DNA from 3 places in the Brevibacillus sp. AF8 genome. Region 1 is predicted to be linked to each of the others. Evidence: riboswitches for the same ligand, from Rfam matches in the RefSeq annotation. Region 1 holds a riboswitch; each other region holds the start of a gene.
The links. Region 1 has a riboswitch for cobalamin ahead of KB186_RS17625 (energy-coupling factor ABC transporter permease). Riboswitches for the same ligand answer to the same signal wherever they lie in the genome.

Region 1 (4,185 bases):
GATATATCTTCTGCGACCGTGCTTGCGATCAACTGATGCTCGGGATCTTGAAAGACCAAGCCCACCTTTTGCGTCATCTCTTGCAATGCGGCTCGTTTGTAGACAAGCGGTTTTCCTTTCCACAGCACTTGTCCCTGCTGTGGCTCGATGATTCCGTTTCCATGCAAGAACAAAGTCGACTTCCCACAGCCATTCCGTCCCAAAAGAACACATTTCTTCCCCTCAGGAATCCATAAGGACAGCCCTGTCAGGACAGGTCCCCGCCCTCCCGGATACGTGTACTGCAAATCGATGAACTCCAACAACCGTGATGTCATAACCGCCAACCTCCTGTCCACCACTCAAGCAGCACCAGCAGCATACAGCCTGCGATTGCCTCCCACTCATAGCGGCGCGAGCGGGAGTGGGTATGAAACGAGAGCACCTGCATGCTCTCCCCAAAGCCCCTAGCCGCCATTCCTTTGTGCAAGGCTTCGTATTTGCGCATTGCTCTGACAAACAATTGCGCAACGAGAACCCCTGCATCCCGAAGCGTCGCTCGGAAGCCGCGATGACCTCCGCGCGAACGTTGGGCAATCCAGAGCTGATGAGAAATCGTTACCAACACAAAAATAAACCGATACATGATCATTAATAAGTCAGTTACAAGGACAGGCATACGTAGCCGGCGAAGCACCTGCAAAATTTCAGCAAACGGCACGGTAAACAAAATGAAAGCAAAGCAGGATAAGCTCGCCATGGTACGCCAAAACAAGATCCAAGCTTTACTGAAGGACGACATCGGCACATAGAGCACATAAGAACCCAGCTCCCATGCTGCCGCGACCTGGACCTGCACTTCTCCTGCTCTCGCCCCTTCAACCAGTAGAGCAGGAAGCCCCGCAGCGAAAAACGAGAGCGACACGATCATAAAGGTAAAATAGATACGGACAGGAATCCGGGCATACACCACTACCCATACCGTCATCCACACAGCGACAGCCATCTGCATCCATACATGTCCTACCAGGACGAGCAGTAACAATGCGCTCGCCAGTAATAGCTTATGAGCAGGCGGCAGACGTTTCAGCCTGTTTTGATAAGAGAGAGAATCAAGCTGCAGTCCGTTCATTTTTTCCGCTTATCCAACCGGCCTTTGTACAAGCCCACGGCGTAGCCAACCACTCCCGCTCCCAACGCCGCCTGCACCGCAAACAATAGACTCTCCGTCTCTCCCCCTGGCGGCTCTATCAGCGGCTGGAACCACGGTTCGTAGTTCGGGGCGATTTCCTTGATCGCTTCCTCTGCCACGCCATCTGCGCCGCCAAATTCCGAATCCTGAACCAGCAACAGCGGGACAATAGCCAGTACGATTACTCCAATGAGTAAAAGCCAGTTCCATCCTTTTTTCACAGCGATTCCTCCCGTTTGAGCAAACGAAGCTGTGTAAGCTCTTTTGCGTTGTAAGATAACAACCAGTTCCAAACAAGAACGGTCAACAGACCTTCACTGATGGCGAGCGGTACTTGCGTGAATGCAAAAATTCCTGCGAATTTGGCAAACGAGGCCAACACTCCGCCAGATTCAGCTGGAAATGCGAGTGCCAGTTGAAGCGAAGTCACTACATAGGTAGCGAGATCAGCCAAAGCCGCCGCCGCAAAAACCGCCAGTCGCTGGCTTCCTGCCACTTTCATGATCAACCGATAGATTCCGTATGCCACCATTGGTCCTACCACTGCCATAGATACAGCATTCGCCCCTAGCGTAGTCAAACCTCCATGCGCCAATAGCAGGGCTTGAAACAAGAGCACCATGCTCCCTAGCACAGACATCGCAAAAGGTCCAAACATAATGGCACCGAGGCCCGTTCCAGTCGGGTGAGAGCTGCTGCCTGTAACCGAAGGGATTTTCAGTGCAGATAAAACAAAGGCAAACGCTCCTGCAACGCCAATTAGGAGCTTCATTTCGGGATGTTCTTTTACAATTTTGTTAATCGAGCGAATCCCAAGAATAAAAAATGGCAAGAAGACAGCCCACCAAAATAAGGCCCAGGATAAAGGCAAATACCCTTCCATGATGTGCATCGCGTGTCCTGTCTCAGGTTCATTGAGCAAAAAATACAGGACGAAGCCCGCGATCATCAGACAAGTAGATACGAGACGAGATCGATTCATGTTCATTCCTCCTTCACTCACTTTCGTTCTTTCCTCCAAACAAAAAAATCCCATCCATCAATGGACGAGATGTGCACACAAAACAACAGACTGACTAGACAGCCTCATTGCCTCGTATTCACCGCTCCTTTCCGCGAAGGTTCTGTGGGTGTGGCTACTAGGTAGGTCTCCTGGCTTCCAGATCCATGCGCTCCTTGTCCTTCCCCATACGAAAATGAGTGGTTTCCTTCTCAAAGAGAGCTCCCTGGTTACAGTGGCGGGACCGCTCGGGACTTTCACCCGATTCCCTGTTACCCTTTATGCGTCACATAAAGGCACCTAACGCCGACTATATGCAATTGACTGACAATTCATGTTTGTCCCACATCATTATACCGGATCACTACATAAATCGGAAGAATATAAGCGAAAACGCATAAGTCGATGACCCTTACAAACGGAGCCATCGACCTATGCATACTTTGTTCTATCTATTCTTTTGCGTCTACGCCAATCACTTCACTAATATGTTTAAAGCCATCGCGTTGCATGAGCTTCAGCAGTTTTTTGTTGATTTGCTTGGCGATACCTGGGCCCTGATAAATCATCCCTGTATACACCTGAACGAGACTAGCTCCTGCCCGGATTTTCGCGTAGGCGTCTTCCCCGTTATAAATACCGCCGACACCAATAATTGGTACCTTATCTCCTACTTCTTGATAAATCTCCTTCACCCAAGCCGTGGAACGCTCTGTAAGAGGTCTTCCGCTCAAGCCGCCCGCTTCCTCGGCAAATCGATGTCCGGAAACCGCCTCGCGTGACAGTGTCGTATTGGTAGCAATAATTCCGGAAATGCCTTCTTCTACAGCAGCGTGAACCACATCGCGCATGTGCTCATCTGACATGTCTGGCGCTACTTTCAACAAAATCGGCTTTTTCTTGATGGAACGCGCTTCCATTTCGGTTGCCTTTTCCCTTACTGCACGCACCAAATGACGCAAGCTCTCTGTTTCCTGCAAGTCACGCAGATTCGGGGTGTTCGGAGAGCTGATGTTAATGACGAAATAGTGACCGTATGCATAGAGCATGTCCATACATTTGCTATAGTCGACGGCCGCTTCTTCATTCGGCGTTACTTTGTTTTTCCCAATGTTAATCCCAATCGGAACATCTGAGTATGCGTAATCGACCAAATGCTGGGAAGCCAAATACGCACCATGATTGTTGAAGCCCATTCGGTTAATGACAGCTTGATGTTCCGGCAATCGGAACAATCGGGGCTTCGGATTGCCTGGCTGCCCCTGCGGCGTCAATGTCCCGATTTCCACAAATCCAAAACCAAGGGCACCCAACGCATGGTAGACTTCTGCATTTTTATCAAAACCGGCTGCAAGTCCGACTGGATTCGGAAACGTCATTCCCCACAGCTTATTCTCCAACCGCTGGTCTTTTACCTGATAGATCATCTTCAGGATGCTTTTGCCTGGAGCAGAATCCTCCACCAGCCTTAAGGCACCAATTGTCTTTTCGTGAATCTCTTCCGCATCTTGCTGGAACAGATATTTTCTTATGAGCTGATACATCGGCTGCACTCCTTACTCCGTTTCTACCTTTTTACCTCATAGTAGAATACCATACTTTTTCGGGAGGATGTAACCTTTATACGTGATACATATTTCCAGCCAAGCAGGCAAATCCTAACAGCACCACCACGCACAGGGGGATAAGTCTTTCATGAAAGTGGACGGAAAAATCGGGATTGGTCAAGCCATTATGGTGATGATGCTGACGATCGGCATTACGAACCACGTAACCGTTATCCCCCTCTTATTGAGTAAAGCCGGAAGAGATGCTTGGTTGAGCGTGTTGATTGCCGGTATCCCTTTTTCCTTCTGGGCGTACTTGCTGTTTGTGGTTAATCGAAGTACGAAGCAACAGTCTTTGCATGAATGGCTTGCGCAACGCTCAGGAAAAATCGTCAGCCATCTGTTGCTCACCCCGATCATGGTCTGCCTGTACATGATGGCCCTAACCAATCTAATCGATACCCAGA
Region 2 (4,185 bases), on a different contig from region 1:
ATACGGAGAAGAAATTCGTGCAAAATATGGAAGTGACCGAATCGAAAAATCGAATCAGAAGGTCAAAGGCATGACAGAAGAACAATATGCCGCGCTGGAGAAATTGAACGCAGAGCTGCACGAGACGTTGTCGCAGGCTTTTTCGACAGGCGACCCTGCTCATGAATTAGCGCAAAAAGCAGCAGATCTTCACCGTCAATGGCTGAGTTTTTATTGGGACAGCTACAGTAAGGAAGCCCACGCAGGTGTGGCCCAGATGTATGTAGATGACCCGCGTTTTACTGCTTACTATGACAAGGAGCAGCCAGGTGTAGCCGAGTTTCTCCGCGATGCAGTGGCGATTTATACGAGCAAGTAAAGAGGTTTCCAAAAAAGAAGCTGCGAGAAAGGCAGCTTCTTTGTGTTTTACGCTTCGTTATCCCCACCTACTGCGGGGAAAAGCTTTTGTCCCAAGGGTGTTGGCAAGCCATCCATGCTGACTACGTTGTTTTCCTTTTGATAAGCAAGCAGTTCCTCTTCGTCTTTCGCCAAGGTCCATTTCTGAAGGGTATCCCGTTCTTTTGAAAAGGAATAGAAGGGGATGGCCCAGCCGCAAGAAGTCTTTACTTCCTGTACGTTTACGGAAATGATTTGACGAGCGCCGGGCAGAAGAGGGAAGTCCTTTACGAGCTCATCCCACCGAGGCGTATCCGGGAGAATAACCGTTCCTTTGCCGAATAGGCGCATGATGAGAGGAGGGCCTTCAAAGGCACAAAACATAAGAGTAATCCTGCCATTTTCCTGCAGATGAGCACTGGTTTCATTTCCGCTTCCAGTCAGGTCTAAATAGGCGACCTCCGTAGGCGATATGATGCGAAAAGAATCGTACCCTTTCGGTGAAAGATTCACGTGACCATCTGTGTCCATTGGAGCAGAGGCAACAAAGAACATTCGTTGCTTCTTGATAAACGTCTCATGCTCAGGTCGTAACTCAGAAAAAAGCTGACCCATTTTTGCACCCCTCCAAGTAATGGAATTTTTTTACTGCCCTTATATTACGATAAAAATATGAAGATTTTGTGTTGTTTTTCACCAGCGCCTCCCAAATAGGTGATAAAGTGTAAATATTCTCGCAACAAAATGATTTTTGAAAAGGAGGAGCATTTACATGCAATCATCACAGCCTATTTACTTAGGGGAGCGCATCCATTTAATAGACGGTTTCGATATGGGCTGGCCAGAGCGTACGGGGACTTATGTCATCGCTGAAGAAGAACTGACTTTGGTCGAAACAGGACCAAGCCCCTCCGTCCCATACATCAAGGCCGGTCTTGCCAAGCTCGGTTATACGCCGGAACAAGTAAAATACATCATTGTGACACATATTCATTTGGATCATGCAGGAGGAGTAGGACTGTTTTTGAAGGATTGTCCAAACGCAAAGGTCGTCGTCCACCCGAAAGGTGCACGTCATCTCGTAGATCCGAGCCGACTGATCGCAGGGGCGAGAGCGGTTTATCACGATGATTTTGATCGATTGTTCGATCCGATCGTGGCAGTTTCTGAGGAGAGGCTTTTGATTCGCGGCGACGGGGATACACTGAAGATCGGAGAAAATTGCGTGTTAGAGTTTGTGGATTCGCCGGGACATGCCAATCATCATTTCAGCATCTACGATCCCGTAAGCCGCGGCATGTTCACAGGGGATACGGCAGGTGTACTTTATCCACAGCTTCAAAAGGATGGCATACACCTCGTGCTGCCATCTACTTCGCCGAATCAGTTTGACCCAGATGCCATGCTAGCGTCTCTAAGCCGTTTTGAAGCACGCAAGCTAAATCGCATTTACTTTGGTCATTATGGGATGTCTGAGCAGGTGGATGATGTGTACCGTCAAATACGTGAGTGGCTCCCCGTGTTTGTGGAGGAAGGAGAGTCAGCGATTGCTGCTGGACAAACCTATGAAGAATTGTCTCGTACGCTGTTTGAACGAATCTCGGATCATCTACAGTCACAAGGCATCAGTGGTGACCACGACGTTTTCGAAGTACTCAAGCTCGATTTGCAAGTATGCTCCATGGGCATTCTGGATTATTTGCACAAACGAGAGTAGCCTGCGAAAAGCTTTACATTTGCCTGAACCTTTTGTTCAGGCGTTTTTCATTTTTAGTTAGGCAAGAAAGTATTGGCTTACGTGTTTGTCATTCTTTTTTCATCCAAGGAATGCTATGATGTAGGATGAATCATGGACTGTGACAATTTCAAACGTAACAGCAAATAGGTGCCTCGTCTTTTCTTAAAAAGATCGGGTGAAAAGGGAAGTCGGTGAAAATCCGACGCGGTCCCGCCACTGTAAATCGGCTCGTTCCTCAGCCGTAAGCCAGGAGACCTGCCTGTTTGTTTTCGTGCCTGTTGCCTTCGCGGAAAGGATCGGCCTATTTGAGGAAGCAGACCATCCTGTCTGTTTGCCCTGAGGTGCCGATCCTTTGATTTCCGAATGGAAGCAAGGGTCGCTTTTTTTATTGGAAGGTACAGTCAATCAGACATGAAGAAAGGAAGTTCTACATATGAAACGTTCATTGCGATTCATGATCCCACTACTGGTAGCGGCGAGCCTCGCGGGTTGTGCGGGTAATGATAACAGCCAGCCAGCACCAGGTGGACAAACAGGTGCACCGCAGACAACACCGCAAGAGAGCGCGGCCGAGCAGCCTGCAAAACAAACAACGTATCCATTGACAGTCACGGATGCGACTGGAAAAGAAGTAACCTTTGCAAAAGCTCCTGAGCGAATCGTCTCAACATCACCTGCCGAGACAGAGATATTGTTCGCATTAGGCTTGGAAGATCGGATCGTAGCTGTCTCAGACTATGACGATTATCCAGAAGCGGCGAAGGCAAAGCCGAAAATTGGCGGCGTCGTCAAACCGAATGAAGAAGCCATTCTCGCTCAAACGCCGGATATGGTCGTCGGTGGGATTTCGATGGAGAAGCCAGTGGCTGACAAGCTAAAATCTCTCGGAATGCCCGTCTACATTACTCATCCGACAAAGATGGATGACATCCTTAACAATGTTTTAACAATGGGAGTTATCACGAATACACAGGAACAAGCCGAAAAAGTCGTCGCGCAAATGAAGAAAGACATCGCGTACGTTGAAGATGCAGTGAAAAATGTAAAACCGGAACAGAAGAAAAAGGTATACCTGGAATTCTCCCCAGGCTGGACAGTCGGAAAAGGCGAGTTCATGGACGAACTCATCACACTGGCTGGAGCGACAAATATTGCTTCTGACACCCAAGGCTGGAATCCGATCAGTGAAGAAAAGATTTTGCAAAACGACCCAGACGTCATTTTGTATGCGAGCGGAATTACCGATGAAAAGACCGGCGTCAAGCTGGAGGATATGATCGCGAATCGCAATGGTTGGGATAAAATGAAGGCGATTCGTGAAAAACAAATCTTTGGCATGGACCAAAATATTTTGTCCCGCCCTGGTCCGCGCATTACACAAGGCTTGATCGAAGTAGCCAAGGCGATTTACCCTGACTTGGTGAAATAAAATGAAGAAACGATTGTTCATATGGGGAGGAGTCAGTTGTCTCGTCCTGCTGGCATCAATAGTCATCAGCATCTCGATGGGGGCGGCACAACTTCCGATCTCACAAGTATGGCTCATCCTGCTCCAGCAGATCCCGGGCTTCTCTGACTGGATTGCCGTAACGTGGCCGGAGTCATCTGAGCAAATTGTCATGAAGGTTCGTTTTCCACGCGTTGTATTGGCTGTCTTGATTGGGGCTTGCTTGTCGCTTGCGGGAGCGGGCTTTCAGGGAGTTTTGCGCAATCCGCTCGCCGATCCGTTTACGATGGGCGTGGCATCAGGTTCTGCTGTCGGAGCGGCCTTTTTAATCCTGTTTGGCTTGCAAATCAGCTTTTTGGGTGCATGGAGCACGCCTGTCGTCGCATTTCTTACAGGACTGCTCAGTCTATGGATCGTACTCGGACTCGCAAACACGCAAGGAAAGCTCCAAACAGAGACCCTGATTTTGTCTGGAGTTGTGGTGCAGGCTTTTCTCGGCTCACTCGTTTCCTTTATGGTTTCGCTATCCGATCAGACGGTCAATGAGATCGTGTTCTGGCTGATGGGCAGCCTGTCATTTCGGGGCTGGGCCTTTACGTACGTCTTGATTCCGTACTTGGTCATC
Region 3 (4,185 bases), on a different contig from region 1:
ACAGAACCGTCCCAATTCCATGCTCATTTGGCGCTGAAAAAACAAGCAGACTGGTAATGGCCGACAAGATCGCAGATATCGCAATTCCAGCCATGAGCAGGCGTACCGTCGAGTTTTGTCCACCAATACGGGATAGCGTAAAAATAAGAATGATGGACACAAGGGAGCCTGTAAAAGCGCCAAAGGATAGCGCATACTGCCCGTACATGCTGAATGCTCCAAAAATAATTACCGAGGTAGCGCCAACCGAAGCACCTGAAGATACGCCTAACACATACGGGTCAGCCAGGGAGTTGCGAACCAACGATTGAATCGCTACTCCCACGACAGACAGACCTGCGCCGACGATTGCCCCCAAGAGTACACGAGGAAAGCGAATATCCCAAATAATCGTTTGCTCACCTTTGGACCAATCCACTTCGATCCATTGGGTCAACATCGGAATTTTTGATAAGGCGATTTTCCATACCGTAGTCGGCTTAATCTCTACTGATCCCAGGGTAACTGCGAACGTAATCGAGAGGAAAAGTCCGACCAGTAAAGTAATGATGATATAAGGTAACTTGATCTGTTGCAGTGCTATTCCCTCCCTTAAAAGGGGCGTACTCTATTTGAATTTATCCGGGTAGAGTCCTTCCGCCAAAATTTTCAGCGCAATCGGTGCTCGAACACCTTCAGAAGCTGCGGACAAAGGCAATACCATTAGTCGTTGATTTTTAATCGCCGGGATATCCGCCAATTCTTTTTTACTCAAAAGGAAATTGCGTTTTTGCTCGACGGTTCTGTCCCCGTAATCTACGATAATAATCACGTCTGGATTGCGACTTACTACTTGTTCCCAACTTACCTCTGCCCACCCCTTTTGAATATCGTCAAAAATGTTCTTACCGCCTGCATTTTTGATTAAGGATGTCATGTAGTTGTTGGCTGCTGTGAATGGTTTATCTTCCCCGTTGTCGTACACGAACACTTTTAGTGGCTCGTCAATCTTGCCAATTTTGCTCATGGTTTGATCCATTTCACTCTTCATTTTATGGATCAAATCATTGGCTTTGTCCTCCACACGGAAAATGCGTCCAATGTTCGTAATGTCCGCAAACACATCGTCGATAGTCGGACCAGGCATGCTAGATGACGCTTGCAGATACGATTTGATGCCAACCTTTTCCAAATCTTGCATCGATCCTACGCCCTTCTCGCCGAATCCACTTTTCCATCCGGCGTAGACAAAGTCTGGGTTCGCTGCCAGCAGCACTTCTTTCGTAGGATACTTGTCAGACAGTACCGGAATCTTGTCGTAATCTGCTTTTAACTCAGGAAGGATTTTATCATCCAGGTAAGCAGTTCCGACCATTTTATCAGCAAGGCCCAATGCCAGCATGATTTCGGTGACGTGCTGGTTCAAAGTCACTGCACGCTCAGGTGCTGTTGGATAAGTCATTTCGATACCATTATTGGTTAGTGTTACTGGCTTGCCTTCTGCTGCTGGAGCAGCTGTTTGTTCTGTTTTGGCTGGAGCCTGTGTTGTCGTAGTGGAGCCGCATGCCGAAACCAAAAGCATGGCAGCTGTCATAATACCGAAAGCTAGTCCTTTTATTACTGTATGCGTTTTGTTTGCCTTCATCATCTGTAATCCTCTTTTCTGTTTGGAAATGATGGCTTGAACCAAATCCTCCACAAAAAAGCACCCCCCATTTCAATCGGGAGGTGCATGACAAACGTAGATATAACTATAAGCAGGCATAAAGGCGCCCTTTCATAGACTGCTTCCACATCTGCCCCATCCTCGTGGGTCGATTGTATAGGATCGCATGGCAGGTCTCCTGGCTTACGGATCAACACACCCAGCTACCTTCCCATTTTTTGTCTTCCAAAAAACAGTGGCTATTTGCTAGGCACTCCTCGTTACAGTGGCGGGACCGCGCCGGTTTCTCACCGGACTTCCCTTTTAAGCTGACGGCATATGCCATCCAGCACCATTCGATACGTATTCAATTTTTATGATTTCTTCATTAGTTGATGGAAGTCAGTTTTTTCGGGAACTGCGTGAGTATTTCAACGCCCGTTTCCGTAACCAATACATCGTCTTCAATCCGCACGCCGCCTACACCTGGCAAATAGATGCCCGGCTCGATCGTAAAAACCATCCCTGGTCGAAGCACTTCTTGGTTCTGGCTGTGAACAGATGGATATTCATGTACGTCCATCCCAAGTCCGTGCCCAAGACGGTGCATGAAGTATTCACCGTAGCCTTTTGCAGTGATGACATCGCGAGCGGTTTTATCCAAATGCGCAAAGGTCACACCCGGACGAATCTCAGCAATTGCCGCTTCGTTGGCCGCCAATACCGTCTCGTAAATCTCTTGCAGCTGGGCACTGATCTCGCCTACAGCAAAGGTACGAGTAATATCGGATACATATCCGTTTGCAGCTACTCCGATATCAAACAAAAGCAAGTCGCCTTCTTGCACCTGGCGGGTTCCTGGCTTTCCGTGTGGAAGTGCCGACTTCTCCCCTGCCAATACCATGGACGTAAAGGATGGGCCTTCTGCGCCCAAGCGCTTCATCTGGAATTCCAGCTCAGCTACGATTTCTGTCTCGGTCATGCCTTTCTGAACTTTCTTCAGGGTCTCCCGCAAGGAATCCTCGACCAACTGAACAGCGTGTTTCAGACGATCCACTTCATCCGCGGATTTGATCAAACGCATTTCACGGAGAGGCTCTTCCACGTCCACATAGCTTGACGCCAGAACAACTTGTCCAAGTGCTTCATAGCGCTCGACAGTCATATGACTTTTCTCAATACCGAGCTTCGCCAAGTTCGCTGGCAACACTTGCTTGAGAATTTCATACGGGTTTTGGATATCCGTATGTGTATGGATATCTTGAACGAACGAAGCTTCTGCCGCTGCTTCACGATCAAGAGCAGGTACAATCAAGGAAGGCTTTCCCTCAGCAGGAATAACAAGACCCATAAAACGTTCATGCGGGTCAGTAAAAAATCCGGTCAAATAGTAGACGTGCTTGGGAGAGGTAATCAACACCGCGTTCAGCTCTTGCTCTGTCAAAAACGTGTGGAGCTTCGAAATGCGCTCTTGAAACAACTTCTTCACCCTGCTTTCACCAATTATTCTATTGCGAGAATACCACTTCCCCATCAAAAAAAGAAGAGTTCAATTGAAAAATCTCCCTTGGATCGGACAACCTATAAGTGGGGTGAAAATGAAAATGGAACAAATACTCGTCCATCAGGATGGCAAACAGTTTGCTTTTCACATATCAGGAAAAGGCCAGCCGTTATTGTGTATCCATGCGCCATGTATCGGCTCTATCAATTTTGTTTATCAGCAAACACTCGCAGATACATATCAGCTCATTGTCCCTGATTTACCCGGACATGGCGACAGTTCTCCGATGGAGAAGCCCTTTTCCATTGGGGAGTTGGCAGAACGGCTCCATAAGCTGATCCCGGCACTCGGCATTGAGCGTCCCTTTATTTTGGGCTACTCCCAAGGTGCCTCTATCGCCCTTGAATATTGTCTTCGCTATCCTGATCATGCACAAGGCGGTATACTCGTGAGCGGATTTTCCGAAGTGAATGACCTGTATTTACATGGACGATTTTGGATGGCCCAGGCGTTGTCGATGCTTCACGGAGTTCCTCTTCTTGCCCGTTCCATTGCTTCCTCACATGTCGATAACCCAGAAATGCGCGAAAAATGGACGGCACACGCCTCCAAAACAGATCCTACTAGCGTGAAATACCTTTACGCTGCCGGACATCGATATCAATGTACAGAGCGCCTGAGCAACATCCAGCTTCCGATTTTACTTGCCTATGGCGAACGTGATCAACGGATGCACCATTATGCGCAGACGCTTAGCATGAAATTGCCAAAAGCAAGACTCGAAATGATCCCGAACGTAAAGCATCAAGTCATCACGAAAGCTGCTCCTGCTTTCAATCAGTTGTGCCGCACCTTCATGGAAGAAGAATAAACAAGAAAAGACAGAAGGACGGCATCACATTCCCTTCTGTCTTTTTGCGATTGGACTAGCTTTTCATCCGCGGGTCAAGTGCATCGCGCAGGCCGTCCCCAATCAAGTTAAAGCCGAGAACGGTCAGCATGATAGAGAGCCCCGGAAAAATAACGGTCCATGGTGCTTTCTGAATGTACTGACGTG

Region 2: it holds a riboswitch for cobalamin, as region 1 does, so the genes downstream of both, KB186_RS12755 (ABC transporter substrate-binding protein) here and KB186_RS17625 (energy-coupling factor ABC transporter permease) in region 1, are expected to answer to the same signal.
Region 3: it holds a riboswitch for cobalamin, as region 1 does, so the genes downstream of both, KB186_RS19620 (ABC transporter substrate-binding protein) here and KB186_RS17625 (energy-coupling factor ABC transporter permease) in region 1, are expected to answer to the same signal.

The regions. Positions count from the first base shown of each region.
Region 1 is NZ_JAGQDN010000013.1:129,495-133,679, reverse strand. It holds gene KB186_RS17640 (energy-coupling factor ABC transporter ATP-binding protein) at 1-317, opposite strand, end outside; gene cbiQ (cobalt ECF transporter T component CbiQ) at 314-1,111, opposite strand; gene KB186_RS17630 (energy-coupling factor ABC transporter substrate-binding protein) at 1,108-1,392, opposite strand; gene KB186_RS17625 (energy-coupling factor ABC transporter permease) at 1,389-2,153, opposite strand; cobalamin riboswitch at 2,297-2,490, opposite strand; gene KB186_RS17620 (quinone-dependent dihydroorotate dehydrogenase) at 2,624-3,715, opposite strand; gene KB186_RS17615 (GerAB/ArcD/ProY family transporter) at 3,867-4,185, shown strand, end outside.
Region 2 is NZ_JAGQDN010000008.1:10,736-14,920, reverse strand. It holds gene KB186_RS12770 (MerR family transcriptional regulator) at 1-358, shown strand, start outside; gene KB186_RS12765 (pyridoxamine 5'-phosphate oxidase family protein) at 406-990, opposite strand; gene KB186_RS12760 (MBL fold metallo-hydrolase) at 1,148-2,092, shown strand; cobalamin riboswitch at 2,242-2,390, shown strand; gene KB186_RS12755 (ABC transporter substrate-binding protein) at 2,547-3,542, shown strand; gene KB186_RS12750 (FecCD family ABC transporter permease) at 3,544-4,185, shown strand, end outside.
Region 3 is NZ_JAGQDN010000016.1:70,925-75,109, reverse strand. It holds gene KB186_RS19625 (FecCD family ABC transporter permease) at 1-583, opposite strand, end outside; gene KB186_RS19620 (ABC transporter substrate-binding protein) at 608-1,627, opposite strand; cobalamin riboswitch at 1,797-1,996, opposite strand; gene KB186_RS19615 (M24 family metallopeptidase) at 2,013-3,104, opposite strand; gene KB186_RS19610 (alpha/beta fold hydrolase) at 3,229-3,999, shown strand; gene KB186_RS19605 (ABC transporter permease) at 4,055-4,185, opposite strand, start outside.